DNA from 2 places in the Micromonospora sp. WMMD1076 genome. Region 2 is predicted to be linked to the other one. Evidence: predicted binding sites of a transcription regulator. Region 2 holds the regulator's gene; the other holds the start of a gene.
What was found. Region 2 encodes HrcA, which represses chaperone genes, less so after heat shock. Its sites were predicted from a motif close to GGTTNGCACNCTCNNNNNGAGNGTGCNAACC; they were not measured.
Positions count from the first base shown of each region.

Region 1 (7,797 bases), 560 kb from region 2:
GATGACGGTCGGTAGTCGCTTGCGCTGCCCCAGCGGGCTGATGCCGCCGCGGACATATCCGGTCGCCCGCTCGGCCGCCGTCCGGTCCGCCATCGTCGCCCGCTTGCCGCCGGCCGCGGCGGCGAGCGCCTTCAGGTCCAGCTCGCCGGTCACCGGCACCACCGCCACCGTCAGCCCGCCGTCGATCTCGGTGACGAGCGACTTGAACACGCGCTCCGGCGCCACCCCGAGCGCGGTCGCCACGAGCGCGCCGTAGTTCGGCGCGTCCGGCGAGACGTCGTAGGTGTGGGTGCTGTGGGCGATCTTCCGCTTGCTCAGCAACGCGATCGCCGGAGTGCCAGGGCCCGCCACGGGCTCAAGCTAACCCGTGCGCCGCGACACCGCGAGCCGGAGACGTGCGCCGGGGTCAACCGCCGGCCGGAACCGGCCGGCAGACGAGCACAGTGGGGTCGCCGGCCACCCGGGTCAGCGCCAGGCCGGCCGCCTCGTCACCCGAGAGTCGCAGGTCGCGGCGCAGCTTCTCCGGCTCCAGCGCCGAGCCGCGCTTGCGGATCTCGACCCGGCCGACGCGCCGCTCCCGCAGCAGGGCGCGCAGCCGCTTCAGCGAGAACGGCAGCACATCGGTGATCTCCAGGCAGCGGGCGAACGGGGTGGGCCGGGCCTCGTCGGCGTACAGGTAGGCGATCGACGGGTCGGCGAGCGTGGCGTCGAGGTCGGTGGCCAGCTCGGCGACCAGGTGCGCGCGCACCACAGCCGGATCCGGGTCGTAGAGGAACCGCCGGACCGGTCCCACCGGCGCCTCCTGCGTACCGGTCCCGGTGAGGTGATAGGAGGGGGCCCTTTTACTACCGGAGGCGTTAAGAAGGGGCCCTTCCTTCTCCCGCAGCAGGGTGGCGCGGCGGGGGACCTCGGCCAGCCCACCGCACCAGAGCGCGGCCTCGACCAGGTCGCCGTCCACGCTCACCCACTCCGCCTCGGCACCGGCCGGGATCAGCGCGTGGTCCAGTCCGGGCGCCACCTTCACGACCGCGCGCGGCACGCGCGCGGCCAGGCCGGTGACGAAGTCCCACGGCGGCGAGTAGGCGTTCGGGTCGAACACACGCCGCCCGGTGCCGGCCCGCCGCCGGGCCGGATCGCAGAACACCGCGTCCACCCCCGTCACGTCGAACGCCGTGGCGTCGCCGCAGGAGACCGTCACCAGATCGGCGAGCCCGGCCGCCTCGGCGTTCGCTGTGGCCATCGCGGCGGTCACCGGGTCGGCCTCCACCGCGTACACCCGGATGCCGGTGCGGGCCGCGGCGAGCGCGTCGGCCCCCAGGCCGCACCCCAGGTCGGCCAGCGTGGTCACGCCCCCGGCGCGCAGCCGTGCCGCGCGCCGGTCCGCGACCGCGCGGCGGGTGGCCTGCTCCAGCCCGGCCCGGGTGAGGAACATCCCGGCCGCCGCCGCCCCGAACTTGCCGGCCGCCCGGCGGCGCAGCTCCGCCTGGGTGAGTGCCGCCGCCGCGAGCCCGCCGGGGATCCCGGCCGAACGCAGCGCGGCCGCCGCCGCCAGCGGGTCGCCGCCGGCCACCCGCTCGGCCGCGGCGAGCGCCGCCGACCCCTCGGGGGTACGCAGCGCGGCGAGCTGGTCGAGATCCACGCGCTCATTCTCCCGGCCCGGTTCCGGCGCGACACGGAGGGCGACGCGTTGGCACTCTCCTTGACGGAGTGCTAGCCGAGGAATAACCTGCGATTAGCACTCTCACCCTGAGGGTGCCAATCCCCGAGCCTCGTGCCCGGGGGTTGAGCGCCAGGCGGACCGGCACCCGCGACGACGGCCCCGCCCGGTGGCATGTGGCAGATTGACGCTGGTCGGCATGCCGGCCGGCAACGACACCAAGTACCCGGGAGGGTATGCCCGTGACTACCGCGACCAAGGTTGCGATCAAGCCGCTCGAGGACCGCATCGTGGTCCAGGCGAACGAGGCCGAGACCACCACCGCCTCGGGCATCGTGATCCCCGACACCGCCAAGGAGAAGCCGCAGGAGGGCACCGTCCTCGCTGTCGGCCCGGGCCGGATCGACGACAAGGGCAACCGCGTGCCGATCGACGTGAAGGTCGGCGACACCGTCCTCTACTCGAAGTACGGCGGCACCGAGGTCAAGTACGCCGGCGAGGAGTACCTGGTGCTCTCCGCCCGCGACGTCCTCGCGGTCATCGAGAAGTAAGCAACCGATCAGTGTCGTTGCCCCGGTCCGGCTCGCCGGGCCGGGGCAACGTCGCTTCGAAGGGATACTGATGGCGAAGATCCTCAGCTTCTCGGACGACGCCCGGCACCTGCTCGAGCACGGTGTCAACGCCCTCGCGGACGCGGTGAAGGTCACCCTCGGCCCGCGCGGGCGCAACGTCGTCCTGGACAAGAAGTTCGGTGCGCCCACGATCACCAACGACGGCGTGACCATCGCCAAGGAGATCGAGCTCACCAACCCGTACGAGAACCTCGGCGCGCAGCTGGTCAAGGAGGTGGCGACCAAGACCAACGACGTCGCCGGCGACGGGACCACCACCGCCACCGTGCTGGCCCAGGCCATGGTCCGCGAGGGCCTGCGGAACGTGGCCGCCGGCACCAACCCGACCGGCCTGAAGCGGGGCATCGACGCGGCGGCCGCCAAGGTCTCCGAGGCGCTGCTCGGCAAGGCCGTCGAGGTCGCCGGCAAGGAGTCGATCGCGCACGTCGCGACCGTCTCCGCGCAGGACGCCGCCATCGGCGAGCTGATCGCCGAGGCGATGGAGAAGGTCGGCCGCGACGGCGTCATCACCGTCGAGGAGGGCTCCGCGCTCACCACCGAGCTGGAGGTGACCGAGGGTCTCCAGTTCGACAAGGGCTTCATCTCGCCGAACTTCGTCACCGACCTGGAGGCGCAGGAGGCGGTCCTGGAGGACCCGTACATCCTGATCACCACCCAGAAGATCTCGGCGATCGAGGAGCTGCTGCCGCTGCTGGAGAAGGTTCTCCAGAACAACAAGCCGCTGCTCATCGTCGCCGAGGACGTCGAGGGTCAGGCCCTGTCCACGCTCGTGGTCAACGCGCTGCGCAAGACCGTCAAGGTCTGCGCGGTCAAGGCCCCCGGCTTCGGTGACCGCCGCAAGGCGATGCTCCAGGACATGGCGATCCTGACCGGCGCCGAGCTGGTCGCCCCGGAGCTGGGCTACAAGCTCGACCAGGTCGGCCTGGAGGTGCTCGGCACCGCCCGTCGCGTCGTGGTCGACAAGGAGAACACCACGGTCGTCGACGGTGGCGGGCAGGCCTCCGAGGTCGCCGACCGGGTCGCGCAGATCCGCAAGGAGATCGAGGCCTCCGACTCCGAGTGGGACCGGGAGAAGCTGGCCGAGCGGCTGGCGAAGCTCTCCGGCGGCATCGCCGTGATCAAGGTCGGTGCGGCCACCGAGGTCGAGATGAAGGAGCGCAAGCACCGCATCGAGGACGCCATCGCCGCGACCAAGGCCGCGGTCGAGGAGGGCACGGTCCCGGGTGGCGGTGCCGCCCTGGCCCAGATCCTGCCGGCGCTCGACGACGACCTGGGCTTCACCGGTGACGAGAAGGTCGGCGTCTCGATCGTGCGCAAGGCGCTCGTCGAGCCGCTGCGCTGGATCGCCCAGAACGCCGGCCACGACGGCTACGTGGTGGTGCAGAAGGTCGTCGCCCAGGACTGGGGTCACGGCCTCGACGCCGCCACCGGCGAGTACGTCGACCTGGCCAAGTCCGGCATCATCGACCCGGTGAAGGTGACCCGCAACGCGGTCAGCAACGCCGCCTCGATCGCCGGCCTGCTGCTCACCACCGAGAGCCTCGTGGTGGAGAAGCCGGCCGAGCCGGAGCCGGCCGCCGGTGGGCACGGCCACTCGCACGGTCACGGCCACCAGCACGGCCCGGGCTTCTGACCCGACCGCACGGCCCGACGTCAGGGCACACCGCCGACCCGGTGGTGTGCCCTGACGCGTATGCCCTTACGGAACGCCGACGACATTGGCAGCCGGGCCGGCGGGTCGACCAGACTGGACGCCGTGAGCACCCTCTTCCGCCGCCGCGCGGCACTGGCCGGTGTCGTCGCCGCCGTGGTGGCACTCGGCACCGCCGAACCCGTGGCGGTCCTGACCGGTCCCCGGTCCGCGTCGCTGGTCGCCGTCGGCGGACTCGTCGTCGACCTGGTGCCCGAGCCGCTCAAGCAGCTCGCCGTCGACGTCTTCGGCACGTACGACAAGATCGCCCTGCTGGTCGGGACGGCGCTGCTGCTGGCCGCCTTCGGGGCGCTGCTCGGCCTGGCGGCGGCCCGGCGGCTGGTGATCGGCCTGGCCGGCGTCGCCGCGTTCGCCGTGCTCGGCGTCGCCGCCGCGCTGACCCGGGCCGGCGCGAACGCGTTCGACGCGCTGCCCTCCGTGGTCGGCGGCGGGCTCGGCGCGCTGACGCTCCGGGCGTTCGTGGCCGGACCGCTGGGCGCCGGCCCGGCACGCCGGGAGCAGGCCGGGCGCGACCGGGCCGACGCGGCGGACCGGCCGCCGTCGACGCCGCCTCCGGTGGTCGCCGCGCTGGCCCGCGAGGGGGAGACCCCGGCCGGGTGGGAGCCGGTACGGCACGACGACGCGGAGTCGCGGCGACGGTTCCTGCGTAGTGCCGGGCTGCTCACCGGCGCGGCGGCGGTGGCCGGACTGGGCGGGCACTGGCTGGCCGGGCGGCGCGGCGTGTCGGCGGCCCGGGAGGCGGTGACGCTGCCCGCGCCGGCCGCGCCCGCCCCGCAGGTGCCGGCCGGAGCCGACCTGTCGCTGCCCCGGCTCGCGCCGTACGTGACGCCGAACCGGGAGTTCTACCGGATCGACACGGCCCTGGTGGTGCCGCAGGTGGACCCGGCCACCTGGCGGCTGCGGATCCACGGGCGGGTGCGCAACCCGATCGAGCTGAGCTTCGACGACCTGCTGGCCCGCCCGATGGTCGAGCGGTACGTGACGCTCGCCTGCGTCTCCAACGAGGTGGGCGGCGACCTGATCGGCAACGCGCGCTGGCTCGGCGTATCGATCGGGGAACTGCTCGACGAGGCCGGCCCGGAGGAGGGCGCGGACCAGGTGGTCGGGCGCGCGGTCGACGGCTGGACCTGCGGCGCGCCCACCTCGGTGCTGCGCGACGGGCGGGACGCGCTGCTCGCGGTCGGCATGAACGGCGAGCCGCTGCCGATCCAGCACGGCTTCCCGGTGCGGATGGTGGTGCCCGGCCTCTACGGGTACGTGTCGGCCTGCAAGTGGCTCACCGAACTGGAGCTGACCAGCTTCGCCGACTTCGACGCGTACTGGGTGCCGCGCGGCTGGTCCGCGCAGGGCCCGATCAAGACGCAGTCGCGGATCGACACGCCCCGGCCCCGCAGCCGCCCGGCCGCCGGCCCGGTGACGGTGGCCGGTGTGGCGTGGGCGCAGCACCGCGGCATCCGTGGCGTGGAGGTACGCGTCGACGGCGGCCCCTGGCGGGAGGCGACGCCGGCCCCGGCGGTGTCGGCGGACACCTGGGTGCAGTGGTCCTGGCGGTGGGACGCGACGCCGGGCGAACACACGCTCCAGGTGCGGGCGACCGACACGACCGGTGAGACCCAGACGGAACAGCGGGCCCCGGTCGCCCCGGACGGCGCGACCGGCTGGCACACCGTCACGGTCACCGTCTCCTGACCCGCCGTCCGGCGGGTGCCGACACGACGACGCCGCACCCCGGGGGTCCGGGGCGCGGCGTCGGGGGTCGTGAAGCCGGTCAGGCGACCTTGCGCTGGTCCGGCACTGCGGTGTTGTGCGGCCGGCCGAGGCGCGCCTCCAGCCGGGCGATGTCCACCTTGGTCTGCCGGCGGTCGGCCAGGTCCTCCCAGCCGAGGGCGAGCAGCCGCAGCCGCTCGGACTCGCTGAACCCGCCCCAGACGCCGTACGGCTCGCGTACGGAGAGCGCGTGGGCGGCGCACTCGGCGCGTACCGGGCAGGCGCGGCAGACCGACTTGGCGCCCATCTCGCGGCGCAGCCGGGAGGAGCCGCGCTCGCCGTCCGGGTGGAAGAACTGCGCGCTGTCGCGGCCACGGCAGGCTCCGAGCCGCTGCCAGTCCCAGAGTTCGTCGATCGGTCCAGGCAGCCTACGTACGTTCGACATCAGCACCCCTCCTCCCGCGCGGCACCGCGGAGAATGTTCGTTGCCAGCTACCGGGCGGCGGTCCGCGCGGGATGCCGGTTCCGGATGAACCCTCGGTACCCGAGCGGTCCGCGCCTCACACATCTGTGATCGAAAACCTCGGACACTCGGCGGCATATGCCCCATCTGTCGGAAAAGTTCGGATGATTGCCCGGAACCCTCTCCCGAGCCCACCTCCGCATGGTCTGCTCTGAGTCGGAGAGGAGACCACTGTGCGTAGTGTTCTTGTGTGCGTTCGGACACCATTGGCGGCCCAGCATCTGACCTCCGCGGCGGCGCGGCTCGGGCTGTCCGGCGTCGTCCGGACGGCCGTCTCCGACCCGGAGGTGATGTTGCGGCTCGCCGAGCGACAGGTGGACGTGGTGCTCGCCGACACCGCCCTGACCCGCCCGGACAGCGCCGGCTTCGTCCGGCGGGTGCTGGCCCGCGCCCCGCAGGCGGCGGTGCTGCTGCTCGGCGCCGAGGAGCCGGAGTCGGCGGCGGCCACCATCAGCGCCGGGGCGCGCGGACTGATCCAGAACGCCGACCACGACCTGACCAGCGCGGTCGCCAAGGCGCTGCTGCTGCTCTCCGCCCCCGGGCGGAGCAACAGGCACCGGGTGGCGGACACCGCCCGGGACGCGGCGGCGGTGGGCGGGCCGACCCGGCCGACGGCGCCGGGGCGTACCCAGGGTGGACCCGGCTGGCCGGCGACGGCGCCGGTGGACGCCGCGGGCCTGCCCACAGTGGTGCCTGTGCAGCGGGGCGAGGACCCGGACGACCCGGCGGCGGCCGACGGCGCGGAGGCGCCCCGGCCGGGCGCGGCCCAGCGGCCGGCGCGGACGCCGCGCAGCGCGATCGGGCTGACCGAGCGGGAGCTTCAGGTGCTGCTCGGCATGGCCGAGGGCAAGAGCAACGCGGAGATCGGGCGGGAGCTGTTCGTCTCCGAGGACACGGTCAAGACGCACGCCCGGCGGCTGTTCCGCAAGCTCGGCGCGCGCGACCGGGCGCACGCCGTGGCGGCCGGGTTCCGGGCCGGCCTGGTCGCCTGACCCGCGTGGGGATCACTCCTGCGCGGAGTCGTCGGTGCCCTCGGTGAGCGTGTCGTGCACGCCGTCGGCGTAGCCGCGGGCGTAGTCCCAGCTCACGTAGTGGTCGGGGTCGGGGTCGTAGGCCGGCTCGTGCACCCGGGGACGCCCCGAGTTGAGCAGGTGGCGCAGGTTGCCGCGCAGCAGGTCCCAGTCGAAGTAGTGCGGCTCGCGGCAGTCCTCGCACTCGATCACCAGGCCGCGCACGCCGATCGGCTGGAGCAACGCCTGGTAGATCTCCAGATCGGCGAGATCCTCCAGGACGTCCTGGCGCTCGACCTCGGTCAGCGGGTCGAGCGCGTCGTCGTCGCCGGGATCGTGCAGGCCGGCAGCCGGATCGGCCGGGTCGCCGTTGAACGGGTCGATGGGCTCGTCGTGCACCCCCTCACCGTAGACCCCGCGCCGCCGGAAAGCCCGCCCCAGCCCGTGCTGTGGCCTGGCCTACCCTCGGGCCCGCCGCTGCCCGGACGCGGACGGGCGAGTGGGTACGATGAGGCGGCGCGCCGTCACCGGGCGCCCGCCGGTGCCCCCGCGCGCCG
Region 1 is NZ_CP120862.1:60,756-68,552, reverse strand. It holds gene ybaK (Cys-tRNA(Pro) deacylase) at 1-351, opposite strand, end outside; gene O7622_RS00295 (methyltransferase domain-containing protein) at 407-1,639, opposite strand; gene groES (co-chaperone GroES) at 1,894-2,208, shown strand; gene groL (chaperonin GroEL) at 2,279-3,922, shown strand; gene O7622_RS00280 (molybdopterin-dependent oxidoreductase) at 4,046-5,689, shown strand; gene O7622_RS00275 (WhiB family transcriptional regulator) at 5,769-6,152, opposite strand; gene O7622_RS00270 (response regulator transcription factor) at 6,404-7,222, shown strand; gene O7622_RS00265 (DUF5319 domain-containing protein) at 7,235-7,639, opposite strand.
Region 1: groES (co-chaperone GroES) is a predicted target of HrcA. The motif match lies at 1,731-1,761, and genes of this name have one in related genera.

Region 2 (7,797 bases):
TCGTGCTGGCCGGCGGCACCCAGGACCGGTCCACGTTCATGCTGTCGATCTACTCGTACGCGGAGGCGTTCTCACCACCGCCCAAGTACGGCCTCGGCTCGGCCATCGCGGTCATCCTCACCGTGATCCTGCTCGTGGTGACCGCCCTGTACGTCCGCATGGTGCTGCGGCAGGAGGACGAATGATGAAGAAGATCGCCCTCAACGGCGCGGGCCTGCTGGTCGCGCTCTTCGCCGCGTTCCCGGTCTACTGGATGGTGGCGACCTCGCTGAAGCCCAACCGGGAGATCTTCTCGTCCACCCCCCGGCCGGTGCCGGCGGAGCCGACGCTGGAGCACTACCGGGAGATCCTCACCGGCAACCTGATCCCGGGCGTCACGTTCGCCGACTTCTTCCTCAACAGCGCGCTCGTCGCGCTGGCGACGGTGCTGCTGAGCGGGCTGGTCGCGCTGCTCGCCGCGACTGCTGTGGCCCGGTTCCGGTTCAAGCTGCGCACCACGTTCCTGATCATGCTGCTGGTGGTGCAGATGATCCCGCTGGAGGCGCTGGTCATCCCGCTGTTCCTGATGATCCAGCGGCTCGGCCTCTACAACACGCTGCCCAGCCTGATCCTCACGTACCTCGGCTTCTCGCTGCCGTTCGCGGTCTGGATGCTGCGCGGCTTCGTCGCCGCGGTGCCGAAGGAACTGGAGGAGGCCGCCGCCATCGACGGCGCCAGCCGGGCCCAGACGTTCCGCAAGGTGCTGTTCCCGCTCGTCGCACCCGGCCTGGTCGCCACCAGCATCTTCTCGTTCATCACCGCGTGGAACGAGCTGATCTTCGCGCTGACCTTCATCAACGACCAGCAGAAGTACACGCTGCCGGTGGCGATGACGTTCTTCTTCGGCCGGGACGACACCGCCTGGGGCTCGGTGATGGCGGCGTCCACGCTGTTCACCCTGCCGGTGATCGTCTTCTTCCTGCTGGTGCAGCGCCGGATGGTCTCCGGCCTGGTCGCGGGAGCCGTCAAGGGCTGACCCGGCGGCCCGGTCAGGCCGCGGCGAACACCTCGGCCCGCACCTCGGTGGCCGGGTCGCCCTTCACCCGGGCCCAGGAGCCCTGCTCGGCGGTCCACTCCAGGTTGCCGAAGCGGACCTTCTTCACGCCGTGGTCGTCGGCGTGCGAGACCAGCCAGTGCGCGTACCGCCAGCCGTTGCGGTCGTCGCCGGCCGGCACGGTGAGCGCGGTCAGGTCGGTCGCAGTGGCCAGCCGGGGCAGCCCCCAGTCCAGCGACAGGCCCTCCAGCACGGCGCTGGCGGCGGCCGGCCCGCGCATCGTCGGCGGCGAGCTGACGGTGCAGGCCACCGCGCCTGTCGCGTGGCCGAGCAGCGCGCGGGTGAGGACCTCCGACTCGTCCGCCCACTTCTGGTACGCCTCGGGGAACGCCGACCGCTGCACCCGCTGGGCGGCGTCGGTGATCCGCATCCGCTCCCAGCCCTTGACCTTCTTCAGCGCGGCGTAGAACTTGTTCGCCGCGTACCGCGGGTCCTGGATCTCCTCCGGGCTGCCCCAGCCCTGGCTCGGGCGCTGCTGGAACAGGCCGAGCGAGTCGCGGTCGCCGTGGGCGATGTTGCGCAGGTGCGACTCCTGGTAGGCGGTCGCCAGCGCCACCACCACCGCCCGCTCGGGCATCCGGCGCTGCATCCCGATGGCCGCGATGGTGGCCGCGTTCGCCATCTGGTCGGCGCCGAGCACCACCTCGCCGTCGGCCTTCACGGTGCAGGTCCGGCTGGCCAGGGGGAGCCGCAGGTGCTCGCCGAACTGCTTGGTCACGACGTAGACCGCGAGCAGCGCCAGCACGCACACCGCCACCCCGGATGCCACGATCGCCGCTCGCGTCCGCACCCGCACCCCCTGTCCCGACAGTCCGACAAGCGTACGTCCCACCCGCCACGGCGGGGCTCGGCCGACCGGCGGGCCCCGCGTCGGCCGGACCGGCTCACGCGAGGGCCGCCGCGAACCTCAGTCTCCGGCGGGCACCCAGGCGGCGGGGCGCTTCTCCCGGAACGCCGTCACGCCCTCGCGCCCCTCGTCGGAGAGGAAGTACCCGGTCGACAGCGCGGCCAACTCGGCGATCTCGGCCCGCAGCTCGGGACCGGCCGGCCGGCGCAGCAGCTCCTTCGCCCCGGCCAGCGCCCCCGGGGCGCCCTTGACCAGCGAGGCGCAGTAGCGCTCGATGGCGGCGTCCAGCTCGTCGGCCGGCACCGCCGCGGTGACCAGGCCGATCTCGGCGGCCCGGCGGCCGTCGAACGTGTCGCCGGTCAGGTACAGCTCGGCGGCGGCCCGCTGACCCAGCCGCGGCAGCACGGTCGCCGAGATCACCGCCGGGATCACGCCGATCCGCACCTCGGTGAACGCGAACGTCGCCTCCTGCGCGCAGACCGCCAGGTCGGCGGCGGCGATCAGGCCCAGCCCACCCGCCCGGGCCGGCCCGGCCACCTTCGCCACCACCGGCTTCGGGCACTCCCGCACCGCGACGAGCACGTCGCCGAGCATCCCGGCGGGCACCGTACCGCTGGCGTACGCGGCGGCTGTCTCCTTCAGGTCGGCGCCGGAGCAGAAGACCGGACCGGTGTGGTCGAGCACGATCGCGCGTACCGCGCCGTCGGCGACCGCGCCGGCCAGCCCGGCCAGCAGCTCGGTCATCAGGGGCGTGGAGAGCGCGTTGCGATTGTGCGGGCTGTCCAGGGTGAGGGTGGTCACCCCACGGGCCGTGGCGACTCGCACGAGAGCGTCCGGAGAGGTCATGCCGGGCACACTAGTGGCCATGCCCGGCGTCCTTCCAGAAGGCGAACCCGTCCCCCGCGACGGATCGCTGCCCGCCACCGCCCGTCGCGCCGTCGGCGCGCGCGGCTTCGGCGTGTACGTCCACGTGCCGTTCTGCGCCAGCCGGTGCGGATACTGCGACTTCAACACGTACACCGCCGCGGAGCTGGGCGGCGGGGCGAGCCGGGAGACGTACGCCGACTCCGTGCTGGCCGAGCTGGCGCTGGCCGCCCGGGTGCTGGGCGACTCGCCGCCACCCCGGGTCGACACCGTCTTCGTCGGCGGCGGCACGCCCACCCTGCTGCCCGCCGACGACCTGGCCCGGATCCTCGACGGCATCGACCGCGTCTGGGGACTGGCCGCCGACGCCGAGGTGACCACCGAGGCCAACCCCGAGTCGGTGAGCCCGGAGTCGCTCAAGACGCTGCGGGCCGCCGGCTACACCCGGATCTCGCTCGGCATGCAGTCCGCCGCGCCGGGTGTGCTCGCGGTGCTCGACCGGCGGCACGGCGCGGGCCGGGCCATCGCCGCCGCGCGGGAGGCGCGCGACGCCGGATTCGCGCACGTGAACCTGGACCTGATCTACGGCACGCCGGGCGAGACGGCCGAGGACTTCGCCGCCTCGCTGGCCCAGGTGGTCGACGCGGGCGTGGACCACGTCAGCGCGTACGCCCTGATCGTGGAGGACGGCACCCGGCTGGCCGCGCGGATGCGCCGTGGCGAGCTGCCGTACCCCTCCGACGACGTGGCGGCGGACCGCTACCTGGCTGCGGAGGCCGCGCTCGGCGAGGCCGGATTCTCCTGGTACGAGGTGTCGAACTGGGCCCGGTCGGCGGCGGCCCGGTGCCGGCACAACCTGCTCTACTGGACCGGCGCCGACTGGTGGGGCCTGGGCCCGGGGGCGCACAGCCACGTCGGCGGCGTGCGGTGGTGGAACGTGAAGCACCCGAGCGCGTACGCGGGCCGACTGGCCGAGGGCGTCTCGCCCGCGCTGGCCCGGGAGCAGCTCACCCCGGACGAGCAGCACATGGAGGACGTGATGCTGCGGGTGCGGCTCGCCTCCGGGCTGCCGCTGGACGTGCTGGACGAGCCCGGCCGGGCGGGTGCCGAGCGGGCCCGGGACGCCGGGCTGCTCGACACCGGGGCGTACGCGCGGGGGCTGGTGGTGCTGACGCTGCGCGGCCGGCTGCTGGCCGACGCGGTGGTACGCGACCTGCTGCCGTGACCCGCACCGGCCGGCCGCCCCCTCGGCCGGCCGGTGGTGTCACTTGATGAAGTTGTAGGTCATCGGGTAGCGGTAGAGCACACCCTCGTTGGCCTTGACCCCGCCGATGATCCCGAAGATCAGCGGCACCAGCCAGACCAGCATCGGGACGAAGAACAGGATCCCGCAGGTGATGACCGTGATCACCCAGGCGAGCACGCTGGCGATGGTCCAGGTGATCTGGAAGTTCAGCGCCGCGACCGCGTGGGCGCGGACCGTCGGCGACTGCTGACCGCGGGTCATCATCGCGATCAGCGGGGCGACCCAGCCGAGCAGACCGCCGCCGACGATGACACCCGCGGCGCCACCGAAGTGCGCCACCAGGGCCCACGTCTTCTCGTCGTTGTCGGCGTACGCGGCGGGGCCGTACCCGCCACCGGGGTAGCCGGCGCCGTAGCCGGGCGTGCCGTCCGGCGGAGGGTAACCACCGGGGGGCGGGTAGCCGCCCGGAGGCGGATAGTCACCGGGCGGGGGATAGCCGCCGGCGCCGGGCGCCCCGGACAGTGGAGCGGTGGGCGGTTCGCTGCCCGGCGACGAGCCGTAGGGCGCCGACGGGTCGGGCTGGGGGCCGGAGTCCCCTGCCCCTGGAGGGCGAGGAGGTTCAGTCATGGTCGCCACGGTAGGGGCACAGGTCAACTCGCACCAGAGCGACACAGACCGACGATGACCGGCTGTTCGGCCCTGGTGGGGTGCGCTGTGTGGTGGGCCGCACCGCAGGTCCGTCAGGCGATCATCGCGCCGGCGGGGGTGCCGACGTAGACTGGCACTCGCTACAGTCGAGTGCCAGCCGCCCGGCGGATGCCGCGCCGGCCCGACCGATGTGCGTCAGGAGGTGGGGAATGGGTCTCGACGACCGCAAACTCGCCGTGCTGCGCGCGATCGTCGAGGACTACGTCGCCACGCAGGAACCGGTCGGCAGCAAGGCCCTGGTCGAGCGGCACCAGCTCGGCGTCTCGCCGGCCACCGTGCGCAACGACATGGCGGTGCTGGAGGAGGAGGGCTACATCCGGCAGCCGCACACCAGCGCCGGCCGGGTGCCCACCGACCGCGGCTACCGCCTCTTCGTCGACCGGCTGTCCCGGGTCAAGCCGCTCAGCCCGGCCGAGCGCCGGGCGATCGAGCGCTTCCTGGTCGGCGCCGTCGACCTGGACGACGTGGTGCACCGCACGGTCCGCCTGCTGGCCCAGTTGACCCGGCAGGTGGCTGTGGTGCAGTACCCGAGCCTCGCCCGCTCCAAGGTGCGCCACCTGGAGCTGGTGCCGATCTCCACCACCCGGCTGACGGTCGTCATGATCGCCGACACCGGCCGGGTCGAGCAGCGGCTGGTCGAGCTGCCCGCCCCGGTGCCCGCCGACGACGTGACCGACCTGCGCCGGCTGGTGAACGAGAAGCTCGTCGGCAGCCAGCTCGCCGAGACGCCGCCGCTGGTGCAGGCGCTCGTCGAGGAGTCCGCGCCGCATCTGCGCCCGGCCATGACCACGCTCTCCACAGTGCTGCTGGAGACGCTGGTGGAACGGCACGAGGAGCGCCTCGCGCTGGCCGGACAGGCCAACCTGACCCGGGGCGGCCTGCTCGACTTCCAGGGCTCGCTGCGGCCCATCCTGGAAGCGCTCGAAGAAGAGGTAGTGCTGCTCAAGCTGATCGGTGAGACGGAGCCGAGCACCACCCGGGTGCTCATCGGCGACGAGAACGAATTCGACAACCTGCGGGCCGCCTCGGTGGTCAGCACCGGCTACGGACCGGGCAGCACGATCGTCGGTGGGCTCGGCGTGCTCGGGCCGACCCGGATGGACTACCCCGGCAATATCGCCATGGTGAGGGCCGTGGCACGCTACGTGGGCGAACTGCTGGCCCAGAACTGACCAGTCAGGGCCGACGGCCGGTTCCGGCCGACGACCGGAGCGACGCGAGACGAACATGAGGACACCTAACGCAGTGGCCAGGGACTACTACGGCATTCTCGGCGTGAGCCGGGACGCCTCCGACGACGAGATCAAGCGCGCCTACCGCAAGCTGGCGCGGCAGTTCCACCCGGACGTCAATCCGGACCCGGAGGCCCAGGAGAAGTTCAAGGACATCAACGCCGCGTACGAGGTCCTCTCGGACGACCGGAAGCGGCAGATCGTCGACCTGGGTGGCGACCCGCTCGCCCCGGGCGGCGGTGGCATGGGCGGTCCCGGCGGCCCGGGCGGCGCCGGTCCGTTCGTCGGCTTCCAGGACATCATGGACGCGTTCTTCGGCGGTGCCGCGGGTGGCAGCCGGGGTCCGCGTCCGCGTACCCGCCCCGGCGCGGACGCGATCCTGCGCCTGGAGCTGGACCTCAACGAGACCGCGTTCGGCGTCGAGGCGCCGATCACCGTCGACACCGCGGTGCTCTGCACCACCTGCTCCGGCGCCGGCACCGCCGCCGGCACCCACCTGGCCACCTGCGAGGCGTGCGGCGGCCGGGGCGAGGTGCAGTCGGTGCAGCGGACGTTCCTCGGCCAGGTGGTCTCCGCCCGGCCGTGCACCGTCTGCCAGGGCTACGGCACCACCATCCCGCACCCCTGCCCGACCTGCGCCGGTGACGGCCGGGTGCGCACCCGCCGCTCGCTCACCGTGAAGATCCCGGCCGGGGTCGAGGACGGCATGCGGATCCGCCTGGCCCAGCAGGGCGAGGTCGGGCCGGGCGGCGGCACCGCCGGTGACCTCTACGTCGAGATCCACGAGCGGCCGCACGACGTCTACTCCCGCAAGGGCGACGACCTGCACTGCCGGGTCACGGTGCCGATGACCGCCGCCGCGCTCGGCACCCGGCTGACCATCAAGACGCTGGACAGCGAGGAGACGGTCGACGTCAAGCCCGGCACCCAGCCCGGCAGCACGATGCGGCTGCGCGCCCGGGGCGTACCGCACCTGCGCGGCACCGGCCGGGGTGACCTCTACGTGCACCTGGACGTGCGTACCCCGACGAAGCTCGACGCCGACCAGGAGCGGATGCTGCGCGACTTCGCCAAGACCCGCGGCGAGGAGGTCGCCGAGCTGACCAAGCAGGGCGGCTTCTTCTCCCGGATGCGCGACGCCTTCAACGGGCACGCCTGAGGTGTCCGCCCCGCTGTTCCTGGTCGAGGCGCTGCCCACCGGTGACACGCTGACGCTCGACGGCCCGGAGGGCCACCACGCGGCCACCGTGCAGCGGCTGCGCGTCGGCGAGGAACTGGTGCTCGCCGACGGCCGGGGCGGCACCGCCGCCGCGGTGGTCACCGCCGTCGGCCGCGGCACGCTCGACCTGCGGGTCACCAGCCGGGGGTACGCGGACGCGCCGGTACCCCGGCTCGTCGTGGTGCAGGGCATCGCCAAGGGCGACCGGGGCGAACTCGCGGTGCAGGCGATGACCGAGGTCGGCGTGGACGAGATCGTGCCGTGGGCGGCGTCCCGCTCGGTGGCGCAGTGGCGCGGTGAGCGGGGCGGACGGGCCCGGCAGAAGTGGGTCGCGACCGCCCGCGAGGCGGCCAAGCAGGCCCGCCGCCCGTGGCTGCCGGTGGTGGCCGGCGCCCCGGACGAGTCCACCGCCTCGGTGGCGCGCCGGATCGCCGGTGCGGCCGGCGCGTTCGTGCTGCACGAGGGCGCCCAGGACCGGCTGACCACAGTCGACCTGCCGGCCGCCGGAGAGATCGTGCTGGTGGTCGGCCCGGAGGGCGGCATCGCCGACCACGAGCTGGCCGCGTTCGCCGACGCGGGCGCCCGCAC
Region 2 is NZ_CP120862.1:5,946,838-5,954,634, reverse strand. It holds gene O7622_RS26865 (sugar ABC transporter permease) at 1-185, shown strand, start outside; gene O7622_RS26860 (carbohydrate ABC transporter permease) at 182-1,015, shown strand; gene O7622_RS26855 (hypothetical protein) at 1,029-1,889, opposite strand; gene O7622_RS26850 (enoyl-CoA hydratase-related protein) at 2,001-2,786, opposite strand; gene hemW (radical SAM family heme chaperone HemW) at 2,806-4,029, shown strand; gene O7622_RS26840 (DUF4870 domain-containing protein) at 4,069-4,677, opposite strand; gene hrcA (heat-inducible transcriptional repressor HrcA) at 4,908-5,930, shown strand; gene dnaJ (molecular chaperone DnaJ) at 6,004-7,149, shown strand; gene O7622_RS26825 (16S rRNA (uracil(1498)-N(3))-methyltransferase) at 7,151-7,797, shown strand, end outside.